2 regions of the Shewanella sp. 0m-6 genome follow, and region 1 is predicted to be linked to the other one. Evidence: predicted binding sites of a transcription regulator. Region 1 holds the regulator's gene; the other holds the start of a gene.
The links. Region 1 encodes NrdR, which represses ribonucleotide reductase genes. Its sites were predicted from a motif close to AAACACNANATNTNGTGTTT; they were not measured.
Positions count from the first base shown of each region.

Region 2: the regulator NrdR is predicted to act here: its motif matches at 5,378-5,397, upstream of nrdG (anaerobic ribonucleoside-triphosphate reductase-activating protein).

Region 1 is NZ_JBRIMD010000023.1:27,080-34,991, reverse strand. Features, by position in the region: gene nusB (transcription antitermination factor NusB) at 1-312, opposite strand, end outside; gene ribH (6,7-dimethyl-8-ribityllumazine synthase) at 327-803, opposite strand; gene ribBA (bifunctional 3,4-dihydroxy-2-butanone-4-phosphate synthase/GTP cyclohydrolase II) at 949-2,052, opposite strand; gene ACVBJC_RS15825 (riboflavin synthase) at 2,202-2,867, opposite strand; gene ribD (bifunctional diaminohydroxyphosphoribosylaminopyrimidine deaminase/5-amino-6-(5-phosphoribosylamino)uracil reductase RibD) at 2,871-3,992, opposite strand; gene nrdR (transcriptional regulator NrdR) at 4,061-4,510, opposite strand; gene glyA (serine hydroxymethyltransferase) at 4,659-5,915, opposite strand; gene ettA (energy-dependent translational throttle protein EttA) at 6,195-7,862, shown strand.
Region 2 is NZ_JBRIMD010000016.1:83,840-91,751, reverse strand. Features, by position in the region: gene ACVBJC_RS13470 (efflux RND transporter permease subunit) at 1-1,185, shown strand, start outside; gene ACVBJC_RS13465 (YgaP family membrane protein) at 1,285-1,503, shown strand; gene ACVBJC_RS13460 (rhodanese-like domain-containing protein) at 1,528-1,923, shown strand; gene ACVBJC_RS13455 (VF530 family protein) at 2,081-2,398, shown strand; gene ACVBJC_RS13450 (hypothetical protein) at 2,566-3,372, opposite strand; gene ribA (GTP cyclohydrolase II) at 3,469-4,098, opposite strand; gene ACVBJC_RS13440 (YibL family ribosome-associated protein) at 4,314-4,670, opposite strand; gene nrdG (anaerobic ribonucleoside-triphosphate reductase-activating protein) at 4,836-5,300, opposite strand; gene nrdD (anaerobic ribonucleoside-triphosphate reductase) at 5,432-7,549, opposite strand.

The DNA of each region.
Region 1 (7,912 bases):
AATCGCTACCTTATAAGGCACATCCTTGCGGAATGTCAGTTCATAAGTTGCTAGACGTACAATCGCTTTTTCAACTGGGTCCACTTCATCAAGTGGACGAGTCAAGAATGGAGTGATTAACTCATCCAATTGACTCTTCTTTGTTGCAACGCCACCTAATAGCTCACGAAAGTAAGCGATATCGACGCCATCAATAACTTGTTCTGTTAGAAACTCATGCTCAACATCAGCAATATTGTTACCACTTAGCTGCCATGAGTAAATGGCCTGAACGGCTAAACGGCGGGCCTTACGGCGCTCTGAAGGCTTCATTAAATTGTCCTAAATTACAGCTGTTCTTCAAGTGCTTGCAGAACGTTAACCATTTCTAGCAGACCAAGTGCAGCTTCGCCGCCTTTGTTACCTGCTTTAGTACCCGAACGCTCAATAGCTTGTTCAATGGTATCTGTGGTTAAAACGCCAAATGCAACGGGAATATCAAACTCAAGTGCTACTTGAGCCAAACCTTTATTACATTCACCTGCAACAAAATCGAAATGAGGTGTACCACCACGGATAACCGCACCTAGTGCGATGATACCGTCAAATTTTCCGCTAGCCGCGACGCGGCGTGCAGCGAGTGGCAGTTCAACAGCGCCAGGCACTTTAACTACAGTGATATTGTCATCTGCAACTTGGCCAAAACGCTTAAGAGTGTCAACCGCGCCATCGAGTAAACTATCAACAAGAAAACTGTTAAAACGTGAAACTACGATCGCAACTTTGGCGTTTTTCGATTCGATATTACCTTGAACTACGTTCATTTATCTTACCTAAATTAGCTTAATTACCCAGCATAGGGACGGAAGAGGCGGTATGATACCACAGCACTCCGCACTGATCGCTATGCAATTAATAAGAAAAGTGTGAATTTAAGCCTCAGACTGACAATCAACCTGAGGCCAGCATTTATTCTGCAATATATTCAGTTACTTCTAAACCAAAGCCTGAAAGAGAATGATAGCGCTTTGGCGAGCTTAATAAACGCATCTTTGTTACGCCCACATCCGCAAGAATTTGTGAGCCTACACCCACTTGGCGAGACGTACCTTGCCATTGTGCAGCAACAGGTGTGCTACCGTTATCTTCAGCTTCAAAAGCTTTAACTTTGGCTAGAATATCGCTGCTGTGCTCATGATTACCCAATAACACCAACACGCCACCCTCATTGCTAATGCGCTCCATCGCTTTCTCTAATGGCCAGCTACGCTGCTGATCACGCTCTGAATGCAATAAATCATTGAAGGTGTTTTGTAGATGCACACGTACTAATGTGTTTTCGGTAACGTCGCCTTTAACTAATACATGATGCAACTGGTTATCGATTGTATCGCGGTAAGTCAGCATTTCAAACTCGCCAAAACGAGTTGGCAACTTACATTTCGCTTCACGAACAACACTGGTTTCTTTGGTGTTACGGTATTCGATAAGGTCGGCAATCGTGCCCATCTTCAAGCCATGCTTTTTCGCAAAGATTTCAAGATCAGGGCGACGTGCCATGGTGCCGTCATCATTAAGAATTTCAACAATGACCGATGATGCTTCAAAACCTGCTAGGCGCGCTAAATCACAGCCCGCTTCAGTGTGACCAGCACGAATAAGTACACCACCTTCTTGCGCCATTAGCGGGAAGATGTGGCCAGGCTGCACGATATCCGATGGCTTTGCATCTTTACCCACCGCCGCAAGCACGGTTACTGCACGGTCTTGCGCCGAAATGCCCGTGGTTACGCCCTCGGCCGCTTCGATTGAAACGGTAAAGTTAGTCGAAAACTGGGCATTGTTGTTAGTGACCATCAAAGGTAAGTTAAGCTGCTGACAGCGCGCTTTAGTCAATGTTTGGCAGATAAGGCCACGGCCAAATGTCGCCATGAAATTCACAGCTTCAGGCGTCACCATGTCGGCAGCCATGATCAGATCGCCTTCATTTTCTCTGTCTTCGTCATCCATCAAGATCACCATCTTACCTAGACGAATATCTTCGATGATCTCTTCTATACTATGTAACGCCATGTTCAGACCTTTATTTTTCTCACTGTATTCTAAGTTACATGCGTCAATAACGATGAACTTAAACCAGTATCTAATGTAATGATTATTCTTGATTGTATATAGACTTGATTAAGACAAATTTAATCGTCAAATCCGCCTTAAGCCAGTCTTTATCGTAAAAAACCTGAGCGAGCTAACAATTCCATAGTCACTTCTGACTTGGGGCTGCTCTCTTGCTCTTGGGTGCCGTAACTCATTAGCCTTTCTAAATGACGGGCTATCAAGTCCACTTCAATATTAACGTTGTCGCCGGCCTTCAAATCCACTAAGGTCGTTTCACCTGCAGTGTGCGGTACTATGGTCAGCCTAAATCTATGCCCTTGCACTTCATTAACGGTTAAGCTCACACCATCGATTGTAATTGAACCTTTATGGGCGATATAGCGGCCCAGTTCTACAGGTGGTGTTAGCCAAAACTCAATCGCTTGGCCCCGAAACTGTCTGTCGTCCACATGGGCAATACCATCAACATGACCACTGACCATATGCCCACCTAAACGGGTTGTGGGGGTAACGGCTTTTTCAAGGTTAACGGCTTTTCCAACCTGATAATGAGAGAACCCCGTCAAATTGACTGTTTCGGCTGAAATATCTGCCACATAACCGTCGCTCATTAACTCAACAACGGTTAAACACACACCATTGGTGGCAATACTGTCGCCAAGTTTAACATCTGACAAATCCAGTTTTCCGCTGGCGACGGTTAAACGAATATCATCACCACGGCGCTGCACTTTTCTTAAGTGACCAACTGACTCAATAATCCCAGTAAACATAAACTAATTACTCACTCTTAACGTTAAGCGGGTGTCTTTACCCACTTTGCGCTCATCGATTAGGTTGAGGCGCGGTATGTCCATCATGGCTTGAAAATCATCTAGCGCGAGCAAATTACGCCCATGAGAGCCTAAGATTTTCATCGCTTGATACAGCACGATTTCATCTGCAAGCTCTTGGTTAACAAAGGCCCCTGCGAGTGTTGCCCCAGCTTCAACGAGTACTGAGTTACAACTCTCCCCCAATAAACCCAACAAGGCTTGCAGGTCAATACGAGAATCAACCGCGGGCAAAATTTGATGAGTCACATGAGCTGGCCAAGCTGCTTTCACATTCTCGGGGTACGCGATTGTCGACACCAACAAAATTGGGCTTGTTGTGTTAAATAAGTTTAGCTCAGCGCCAAGGCGTGCTTGACTGTCTAATACTACCCGCAGTGGTTGATGAATTTCTGCTGGGGCTAACTGGTGTGCAAGCGAGCCTAATTCGCTATGACGCACATTGAGGCTCGGATCATCAGCAAGTATCGTCTCAACACCTGTGACCAATGCACAATGGCGCGCACGAAGCCGCTGAACGTCGCTGCGCGCTTCAGGTCCCGTTATCCATTTTGACACACCATTAGACAGCGCAGTCTTACCATCGATACTCGCAGCAAGCTTAACCGTGACCCACGGCAAGCCTTTCTCCATTCGCTTTAAAAAGCCTAGGTTAACTTGCTTCGCTTCTTCGGTCATCAAGCCCACATCGACTTGAATGCCAGCCTCTCGCAGCATGGCAATGCCACGACCAGACACTTGTGGATTGGGGTCGGTAACGGCAATGACAACACGGCTTACACCGTGCTCGATTAATGCTTTAGCACAAGGAGGCGTACGGCCATAGTGGCTGCAAGGTTCTAGCGTGACATAGGCGGTAGCCCCTTTGGCATCGATTCCAGCCATATTTAAGGCGTAAACTTCGGCGTGAGGACCGCCAGCACGAATATGGTAGCCTTCGCCAACAATTTCGCCATCTTTGACGATAACGCTGCCAACACAAGGATTTGGACGAGTGGTGTAAATGCCCTTTTGTGCCAATTCAATGGCCAGGCTCATCATTTGACTGTCTTCGATAGACCACATAATGGCGGCAATTCCGATTGTTCGATTGTTTGAGGACTAAGCGGTTGGCTTAGCCCATGTAGCATAGGTTATTTTTGCAGTTTAGCGATTGCATCACCAAACTCTGAAACATCTTCAAAGGCACGATAGACAGAAGCAAAACGAATATAGGCAACTTTATCTAAGTTGACTAAGTGGTCCATCATCAGATTACCTATCATTTCTGATTTAACTTCACGCTCACCCGTCGCGCGTAAAGTCGATTTAATCTTAGTTAATGCCTGTTCAATTTGATCCATAGACACAGGTCTTTTCTCTACGGCTCTTAACATGCCACCACGTAATTTTTCTTCATCAAACGGCTGGCGACTGCCATCTTGTTTCACTACGCGAGGCATCACAAGCTCGGCACCTTCAAAGGTAGTAAAACGTTCATGGCATTGAACACACTCTCTACGTCGACGAACCTGATGGCCGTCAGCGACTAATCGCGAATCAATCACTTTTGTGTCAGTTGCGCTGCAAAATGGACAATGCATTTAGCCTCCGGTTAGAAATTAGGTAGTTTCACTCACTGAATTTAGCAAAACCTCAGAAAGTAGGCTCGAATCAAAAGTATGCTCGAATAATAACAAAAATGGCCGCATAAATGCGGCCATAGGAGTCTACCTGATTAAACGCTTAAGGTTAACCGTAAACAGGGAACTTAGCGCACAATTCCAGAACCTGACTCTTAACCCGTTCGCTAACGGCAAGATCTGAAATGTCATCTAAGATGTCACACATCCAGTTAGTTAACAGCACCGATTCTTCTTCACCAAATCCACGACGGGTAATTGCAGGTGAACCTATACGCAGACCAGAGGTCACAAATGGTGAGCGAGGGTCGTTTGGTACAGAGTTCTTGTTAACGGTAATGTTAGCATTGCCAAGAGCGGCATCAGCATCTTTACCTGTGATGTCCTTGCTGATTAAATCAAGCAAGAATAGGTGGTTTTCAGTACCACCAGATACCACATCATAGCCACGTTCAATGAACGTACGCGCCATCGCTTTAGCGTTAACAACCACTTGCTCTTGGTAAGTCGTGAACTCAGGGTCTAGTGCTTCTTTAAATGCAACGGCTTTAGCAGCAATAACGTGCATTAAAGGACCACCCTGGCCGCCTGGGAATACCGCAGAGTTTAGCTTTTTGTAGATATCTTCATCGTTAATCGCAGATAGAATCAAGCCGCCACGTGGGCCAGCTAGTGTCTTATGCGTTGTTGTTGTCACAACGTGAGCGTGTGGCATAGGGCTCGGGTAGATCCCCGCGGCAACTAAACCTGCAACATGCGCCATATCAACAAACAGGTATGCACCTACTTTATCAGCGATTTCACGGAATTTACCCCAATCAACAATGCCCGAATATGCGCTGAAACCCGCAATAATCATCTTAGGCTTGTGCTCAAAAGCAAGACGCTCAACTTCAGCGTAATCAATCTTACCTGTTGATTCATCGATACCGTACTGAACAGCATTGTATAGCTTGCCAGAGAAGCTCACATGAGAACCGTGAGTTAAGTGACCACCGTGGGCTAGGCTCATGCCTAAAACGGTATCGCCACCTTGTAGCAATGCCATAAACACAGCTGCGTTTGCTTGTGAGCCAGAGTGTGGCTGAACGTTAGCGTATGTAGCGCCAAATAGCTCTTTAGCGCGCGAGATAGCTAATTCTTCAACGATATCTACATGCTCACAACCACCGTAGTAACGCTTACCTGGGTAACCTTCAGCGTACTTGTTAGTTAGCTGTGTACCTTGAGCTTCGATAACACGAGGACTAGTGTAGTTTTCTGAAGCAATGAGTTCGATGTGCTCTTCTTGACGACGCGTTTCATCTTCAATTGCTGCAAATAGTTGTGGATCGTAATCCGCGATATTCATATCTTTTTTCAGCATTACTCACTCCAGCTGTAAAATTCTTCTAGTAGGGTTGCGCGGTATGATACAGCGCATTCGATCACAATCCCAGTATTTACAACATGAAATTACTTGCATTTCTAGATGAGAGAGTTTCGTAAAAAGCACTAATCGGTATAAATAACCACCAATACCTAGCTAACAGATTTATGCGTTAACTGTGAATGAAACTGCTCGAATTCAGATTTAAGTTCTGTATCGAATCAAGTAGAATTGCCGCCAATCAACGTAGAAAAAATACAATCAAAGAGAAATAACATGGCTCAATTTGTATATAGCATGCTTAGAGTGGGCAAGATTGTCCCGCCTAAAAAACAGATCTTAAAAGATATTTCATTAAGCTTTTTCCCTGGCGCAAAAATCGGTGTCTTAGGCTTAAACGGCTCAGGTAAATCCACCCTACTGCGCATTATGGCGGGCTTGGATACTGAAATTGAGGGCGAAGCGCGCCCAATGCAGGACCTAAAAATTGGTTACTTACCGCAGGAACCAAAACTTGATCCAAACCAAACTGTACGTGAAGCGGTTGAAGAAGCCGTGGCCGAAGCCAAAAATGCACTGGTACGTTTAGACGAAGTTTATGCGCTTTATGCCGAGCCCGATGCTGACTTTGACGCCCTTGCTAAAGAGCAGGGCCAGTTAGAAGCCATTATTCAATCGCAAGATGCTCACAACCTAGATGTAGTTTTGGACCGTGCCGCTAACGCACTACGACTACCCGATTGGGATGAGAAAATTGAAGTGCTTTCAGGTGGTGAACGCCGCCGTGTGGCAATTTGTCGCTTACTGCTTGAAAAGCCAGACATGCTGTTGCTCGACGAACCAACCAACCACTTGGATGCCGAATCGGTAGCCTGGTTAGAGCGCTTCTTACAAGAGTACACAGGTACCGTTGTGGCCATTACCCACGATAGATACTTCCTTGATAATGCCGCTGGTTGGATTTTAGAACTTGACCGTGGTGAAGGTATTCCATGGGAAGGTAACTACTCATCTTGGCTTGAGCAAAAAGATGCCCGTCTAACCCAAGAATCTGCCACAGAAAGCGCGCGTCAAAAAACAATTGCCAAAGAACTTGAATGGGTGCGCCAAGGGGCTAAAGGCCGTCAGTCTAAAGGTAAGGCGCGTATGGCTCGCTTTGAAGAGCTTAATACTAACGACTACCAAAAGCGTAACGAGACCAACGAGCTATTTATTCCACCAGGACCACGCCTAGGTGACAAGGTTATTGAAATCACTAACCTGACTAAATCTTATGGCGACCGTGTACTGATTGACGACTTGACTTTCTCAGTACCAAAAGGCGCTATCGTTGGTATTATCGGTGCTAACGGCGCGGGTAAATCAACGCTATTTAAGATGATTTCAGGTGCAGAGCAGCCAGACAGCGGCAGCGTTGAGTTAGGCGAATCTGTACAAATCGCTTCTGTTGAGCAGTTCCGTGATTCAATGAATGACAAGAACACGGTTTGGCAAGAGATCTCTGATGGCCAAGATATCATGCGCATCAACAACACCGAAATTCCAAGCCGTGCCTATGTAGGCCGCTTTAACTTCCGTGGTGGCGATCAGCAAAAGATTATCGGCAGCCTATCAGGTGGTGAACGTAATCGTGTGCATTTAGCTAAGCTTCTACAAGCTGGCGGTAACGTACTGCTACTCGATGAACCAACCAACGATTTGGACGTGGAAACCTTACGTGCACTAGAGGAAGCGTTACTTGAATTCCCTGGTTGTGCCATGGTGATTTCGCACGACCGTTGGTTCCTCGATAGAATCGCGACCCATATCCTAGATTACCGTGATGAGGGCAAGGTGAACTTCTATGAGGGTAACTACACCGAGTACTCAACATGGTTGAAAGAAACTATGGGTACTGATGTTGTTGAGCCACATCGCTTGAAGTATAAGCGCATGGTTAAATAATTCTTACACTCGATTAAACAAGGAGGCCTCATTGGCCTCCTTTTTATTAT
Region 2 (7,912 bases), on a different contig from region 1:
CGAGAGCCACTGCAAGCCATTGGCGCTAAATATAACGCCAATATTAAAGTGGTTGAAGTGCCACCAGGCCCACCGGTATGGTCGCCTATTCTTGCAGAAGTTTATGGTCCTAGTGAAGCGATACGTGAGCAAGCTGCAAACGAGCTGCTCGGCGTATTTAAACAGACCAAAGATGTGGTCGATATCGATATTTATCTGCCTGAATCCGCCGCTAAATGGCAAGTCATCATCGACAGAACAAAAGCGAGTTTACTCGGCGTACCTTACAGCCACATTGTTGATTTAGTTGCTACGGCTGTTGGTGGTAAAGATATTAGCTATTTGCATAAAGCGGATCAAAAACGCCCCGTCCCAATCAACATCCAGCTACAAGAAGGTACCAAAGTTGATTTAGACCAAGTCCTTAATTTAACGTTGCGCGGCCATAACAATCAAGCTATCGCGTTATCAGAACTGGTCCGCATCGACAAAGGTAATATTGATAGCCCCATTATCCATAAAAATATGATCCCAATGATCATGGTCGTCGCTGATATGGCGGGACCACTCGACAGCCCTTTGTACGGTATGTTTGATATGGTGGGCCAAATCAACGATGAGCAAGGCTTAGGCTTTGAGCAGCACTATGTAACCCAGCCAAATGGACTCGATAGCGTCGCGATTCTTTGGGATGGTGAGTGGAAGATCACCTACGAAACGTTCAGAGATATGGGGATTGCCTATGCCGTTGGAATGATCGCCATCTATTTCTTGGTGGTCGCCCAATTTAAATCATACATTGTACCATTAATTATTATGGCGCCTATTCCATTGACTATTATCGGTGTCATGCCTGGGCATGCATTACTTGGTGCACAATTTACCGCAACATCTATGATTGGCATGATTGCGCTGGCGGGAATTATCGTACGTAACTCGATATTACTGGTTGATTTCATTCACCAAGAAACCGCCGCTGGCGTGCCATTTCAGCAAGCCGTTATCCACTCTGGCGCGGTAAGAGCAAAACCTATCATGCTAACCGCATTAGCAGCCATGATAGGTGCACTGTTTATTATCGATGACCCCATATTCAATGGTCTTGCGATAAGCCTTATCTTTGGAATTTTAATCTCAACCTTATTAACACTGGTTGTGATCCCCGTGCTGTATTACGCGGTGATGAAAAAGCGATACTTAAAATAGTACTAAGATGTCATTCAACGTTAGATATTGGCGCTAACAATGCGCCAATGTCCTTATCAAAATCGATAACCGCTTAGCTGGTTCTAAAAAGGAGTTTCTATGTCTATTGAACGCGCCATTATGGCATTTGCAGGGTTTATGGTTTTAGTATCTTTAGCCTTAACTGTTTGGATTAACAATAATTTTATCTGGCTCACGGTTTTTGTAGGAGCTAATTTATTTCAAAGCGCCTATACTGGATTTTGTCCGGCAGCGATGATATTGCGTAAGTTTGGCTTCAAATCAGAAGCAGAGTTAGCGACTGCCAATCAAGATTAAATAATGATAAATAAAGGTATATTGATGAGTAACGCTTTTAATTTGCAGCAAAAACAACCAAAAACAATGACATGGTTGCTAGGCCTAAGCTTACTGCTAATCATGTTTAGCACGTTGACCATGGCCGCAGACCAAGACCCTAAGGTCACTTGGCAAAAAATTGAAGCCGGCGCCTTAGTGGTGGACGTTCGTACCCCTGAAGAGTTTGCTCAAGGCCACCTACCAAACGCCATCAATATTCCTTATCAGCAAATCGATAGCGCATTTGCAAAACAACAGATCGCCAAAGATCGCTCAGTCGTTGTCTATTGCCGTAGCGGTAACCGCAGTGGCATCGCTAATAAAATGTTAGTGAGCGAAGGTTATACCAATGTCTATAATGGCGGCGGTTATCAAATGCTGATGAGTAAACAGCATTAGTTTCTAATAAATCGAAAATAACCGTTAAAGAGAGCCTTATGGCTCTCTTTTTATTGCTTAAGGATATTGTCAATTCAATCCCTAAAGATCTACCACAAATAAACTGATATAATTAGTTCATTCTAGTAAGTACGAACAAGACGGCTCCAACAAGACTATGACCCAAGCAAACAACCCACTTCACGGCATAAAGCTCGAAGATTTATTAACAGATCTTGTCGACCATTATGGTTGGGAAGAGTTAGGCAGCCGTATTGATATCCGCTGCTTTAATCATGATCCAAGCATTAAATCGAGTTTAAAGTTTTTGCGTAAAACGCAATGGGCAAGAGATAAAGTAGAATATCTTTATCTAAAAATGAATAACTTACCTTTGCCTCCACCTAGGGACTATGACGCTGTGATCTCTGTTACTAAGCCAAAGAAGTCGCAAGAGCCACTACCTGAAGCGAATGCCAAGATTTGGGGCAAGTAACCTGTGTAACATGCAGTACAATATATCGGTTTAGTGATTAAACCGATATATTTCAATTCATAGGCCAAGCTAAGCCAAAGTCATTTGAATTTATAGCCTTAAGCCTCTATCTCTTAAATACTCTAGCCATTCCATTCGAGTGCGCTGCGCTTATCATAAGCCGCTATCTAAATGGGGAACTCAAAGATTAAGCGCCAAACCTCTATCCCATCGCCCTTACGATAACTCAAGCCAAAACGTTTAATATTAATCAGATCCCAACCTACCGGTTTAGAAAAAGCCAGAGTGGCACCAACTTCAAAACTATTCGCCACCAGCACGTCTTCTTCAAACGGGGTGGTAAACTTCAATTTATCAAAGTACCAATAGCCAGCAACAAAGAACCGCGGTTCAACCTCAACACCTTTGACTTGAAAGTAGTAGTTAGTGCCAATATCAATGCCTGACTGCACCGCAGAATATGACTCACTCGCGCCATCATGCAAGGTGTTATAACCCGCAAAGAATACCCGATTAACCCATTGTGGATGGGTATTGCCCAGCTCAAAATCAAGCAGACTCGACATCCCAGCCGAATAGATGACCACATCATTACTATTGGTAAAGTTAGTACCAAAACCGAGATCGGCATAGGTCTGGAATTCATGAGTTTCAGACGTTTTAATCCGATACTCCAGCCCAGGGGTTACGGTCAAGGTTCCCACGCTTGATGGCAACTCGCCATCAGGTAAATCACTCCAGGTAAAGTTAAAAAAACCCATGGAAACCGGCGTTCTGAGCACTAAGGACTCAGTCTCTGAGCGCTGTAGATCAAAACTAATAGGAATGTTAGCCACAGTAGCATTTTGCCCGGACGTTCGATAAAGACCGCTGCCTAGATAATTAGCGAATGCGTAATGACTGTAATCAGTCTCTGCCTGAGCAGGCACTATAATCAAAAGAGGTAGAATTGAAAGGTAACGCAAACGGGCCATAAATTGATTTTAAACTTAATTAAACTCTAATCGATAGCCCGAATATAGCGGTATAGCAGAGTAAAGCCAAGAAAATAAAGACTTTACTAAAAGGTATTAATCTTGTTTTGCTTCAGGATCCACTTCAGTAAAGTGGTACTCAGACATCATGTGACCCAACTCGGTCGACTTTGTCTTGAGGTAACCTTCGTTATAGCGGTTTTTACCCACTTGCAGTGGCACTCGCTCAACGACCTCTAAGCCAAAACTTTGCATCGCTTTCACTTTTCGAGGGTTATTGGTCATTAGACGTACTTTTGCGACACCAATTTTTTCCATCATAGGAATGATCATGTCATATTTACGCATATCGGCTTCAAAACCTAAGCGTTCGTTCGCTTCAACCGTATTAGCACCTTGATCTTGTAGTTCATAGGCACGGATTTTATTCAGTAAACCAATACCACGCCCTTCTTGGCGTAGATAAAGAATAAAACCTTGGCCTTCTTCAGCCACGTTTTGCATCGCCGTTTGTAGCTGAAAACCACAATCGCAACGCAAACTAAATAGCGCATCACCGGTTAGACATTCTGAATGAATACGCCCGAGGATTGGCGCGTCTGGAGAAAATGTACCAAAGGTAAGCGCGACGTGCTCTTTACCTGTCTCACTATCTTCAAAACCATGCATTTCGAAAACACCCCAAGGGGTGGGTAATTTTGAAGACGCGATGTATTTAATCGACATGAAAAAACCTTAACGACAACTCTCATTCCATGAGACTGCAAACGTCCTGATAAAGAAAATAAATGCTTGAGACGATACTCTTGCTAGCTCAAATATTCAATCAGTCTATGGCTTAAAGCATTCTCTAATCGGCCATAGACTTAACTTGAGCAAGCATAAGCCCAGTGCTTAAAGATAACCTTGAAGCGGCTCACTAAATCAATAACTAAACGCGCTTAAAACTCTTTTGGCGCAAAGCCTGTGACTTGCTTAATACCCATTTCACGACCTAAAGCCGTCATTGGGTGAACCACAACCAAACCTTTAACAGACTTTTTCAACTTACCCATGTCTGCCTGCTCGGCTTTAGTTAATACACGGCTAAACTGAAGACCCGTAACCGTGCCGCCTTGCTTGCTTAACTCGCGTGTTTGCTGAGCTTTAACAGCGCTGATCCGTTTAGTCATAGCTGCAATTTCTTGCTTAAACTGTATGATAACAGTCGGATCGGTACGCTTTTCAGCTGCTGCTAGCTTACGACGAAATTTGTCTAACTTATCGTTGAGCGTTTGCAGCTCCTGCTTTAAATTCATTTACAGACCTTAAATTCAAATCTAATTTACACGTTTAGAAACAAAAACAGCCTCAGTTAACTGACGCTGTTTTGTCATTATTGCCACATTATAACAGTATATAAGCCAATTTAACCTAGGTTTATAGCTAAACAACTGACAAGTTACGTTAGTAATATGCTCAATCTACCTGAGATAATGGATCTCTTGGTTACTACTGCCCTTAAAAACTAAGCTGGGGTCGGCAAGTGACTGCTCAAACTTACCATCAATCACGACATTGACTAAGTCGACAATTTCCTGCTGCTGAGCCGTTAAACTGCCTAAAGTGTAGCCAGTCCATAGCCAAATATCTTTACCAGGGCATTGCTCCCTCACCTGCTTAACTAGCGACAAAATTGCTGTCAGGTTTGCAGGAAACAGAGGGTCGCCACCGGATAACGATAATCCACGGCGTTTAATACGTTCATCATTTAAGTCATCAATAATACGCTGTTGCATCTGTTCATCAAAAAGGTGACCAGAACAAGGGTTCCAGGTGGATTGGTTATAACAACCACGACATTGGTGCTCGCACCCCGACACGAAAAGGGTCGCACGAGTACCGGGGCCATTAATTACATCTGTCTGATAGTATTGATGATAATTCATATTAAACTCGTTTCAGCTAGAATTTTGCTTTAACTAGAAAACAAAAAGGTGCTGAACACAGCACCTTTTATGTACACAAACCCAATATCTACAGGCTAAGCCATTTGCATGCTAAGCCCCTAGTATTTTTATTATAAATGCTTAACGCGGCGCTTAACTTCTTCTTGCTTACCATAGTTAAACGGTCTTGCATCTGGGCTACCTAAATAACCACATACACGGCGCGTCACAGACACACGGCTTGGTTCATGGTTGCCACACTTAGGGCACGTAAAACCTTTACTAGTACAGCTAAACTCACCGGTATAGCCACAGTCGTAACACTCATCAATAGGCGTGTTAGTACCGTAATATGGCACTCTGCTAAAACTGTAATCCCATACGTTCTCTAACGCTTCTACGTTATTTTGCATGTTAGGGAATTCGCCATAACAGATGAAACCACCGTTCGCTATCTCTGGGTATGGCTGTTCAAAATCAATCTTATCGTAAGGGTTCACTTGTTTTTCAACGTCCAAATGGAAGCTGTTTGTGTAGTAACCCTTTGCGGTAACGCCATCAACCACACCAAATATCTTGGTATCAAGTGCGCAGAAGCGGCTACACAAGTTCTCACTTGGCGTGCTGTACAGGCTGAATGCGTAACCTGACTCTGCTTTCCAGCTGTCGGTGGCTTGTTTCATGTACTTAATAACCGCAATGGCTTTTTCACGTAGCAGTTCGCTGTCGTAAACATGCTCGTCTGTGCCATAAAGCGCATTAATAGTTTCATGCAGACCAATATAGCCTAATGAAATTGATGCACGACCATTTTTGAAGATCTCAGAAACATCATCATCAGCTTTTAGACGCACACCACACGCACCTTCCATATATAGGATAGGGGCAACGCGCGCTTTAACACCTTCAAGACGAGAGATACGAGTGTCCAAGGCCTTACGGGACATGGCTAAACGCGCATCTAAAATACGGTAGAACTCTGCTTCATCACCTTTTGCTTCAAGCGCAATACGTGGCAAATTCAAACTCACAACACCTAAATTGTTGCGGCCTTCATGCACAAGCTCACCATCTTGCTCAAAGGTTCCTAAGAAACTACGGCAACCCATCGGCGTCTTAAATGACCCTGTCACCTTCTCAACTTGTTCATAGTTAAGAATATCTGGGTACATACGCGTGGTAGCGCACTTAAGTGCCAACTGCTTAATGTCGTAGTTACAATCGCCGGTTTTATGGTTAATGCCATCGCGAATAGCAAAAACAAGTTTTGGGAATACCGCTGTTTTACGATTTTTACCTAAACCTGCAATACGCACTGTCATCATAGACTGCTGAATTAAGCGTGATTCCCAAGAGGTACCTAAACCGAAACCAAAAGTCACAAATGGGGTTTGACCATTTGCAGTATGTAGTGTGTTAACTTCATACTCTAATGACTGAAATGCATCGTGACACTCTTTTTCAGTTTGCGCAGTGGCAAACGCTTTTGCGTCGGTAATGCCCCAATTAAGCGCTACCTGGTAGTGCTTGTCGTAACTCTTCGCCACAAAGGGTGCCAATACCTCATCGATACGGTTAATCGTTGTACCGCCATAGATGTGGCTTGCCACTTGCGCAATAATTTGTGCGGTCACTGCAGTCGCGGTAGAAATTGACTTCGGGGTTTCAATTTCAGCATTACCCATCTTAAAGCCCTGAGTTAACATGCCGCTTAAATCAATAAGCATACAGTTAAACATCGGGAAGAATGGCGCGTAATCTAAATCGTGGTAGTGGATCTCACCAGACTCATGTGCGGCAACGACATCTTTAGGCAAAATGTGGCATTTTGCATAGTGCTTAGCCACGATACCCGCAAGCAGATCGCGCTGAGTTGGGATCACTTTAGAGTCTTTATTAGCGTTCTCATTCAACAAAGCCGCATTGCTTTGCTCAACTAAACCACGGATCTCTTTATTCAAGCGGCTGCTAACTTCACGATTGATATCTCTATCGTGACGGTATTCGATGTAAACGCGCGCCAAAGATTTATACGGCCCTTCCATGAGCAAGTTTTCAACGGTGTCTTGCAGATCATGGATATTAACTTCTGCTAACTGCGAAACACTTTCTCTCACATTTTCCGCAATCTGTTGTGCATATTCAGCGCACTCAATACCTGCCGAGTTAGCAGCTGCTATCACGGCGTCTTTAATCCTTGTTTCGTCAAAAGGCGTACGGTAACCATCCCGTTTAATAACCACTGGCATTGTATAAATCCTCTTCAGCTCGCTCATCAAAGCAACACTATATATAGTGCTACTTTTTCAATAAATCACAATATGTGGCGCATTAAGCTATAAAATAACGATAAGTACTTTGATCCAGATCATCATTTTAAAAGAGGAAGACAATAAGAAAACAGTTCTGCCTACAAAGCCACTGATCTCAAATTATGGCCTTGACGAACTCATGTAAGCGGGCTAGTGACAGTATAATTTAGGTATAAATTGTGGATAAAAATAGGCAGGTAAAATTCTTTATTCATTACGTGTGCCGCAACTTATTGGAAGCTTTAAAAAAGGGCGAGCGACAAGTAGCAATTGATCCTTCTCTTGCAGAAAGAATCCAGC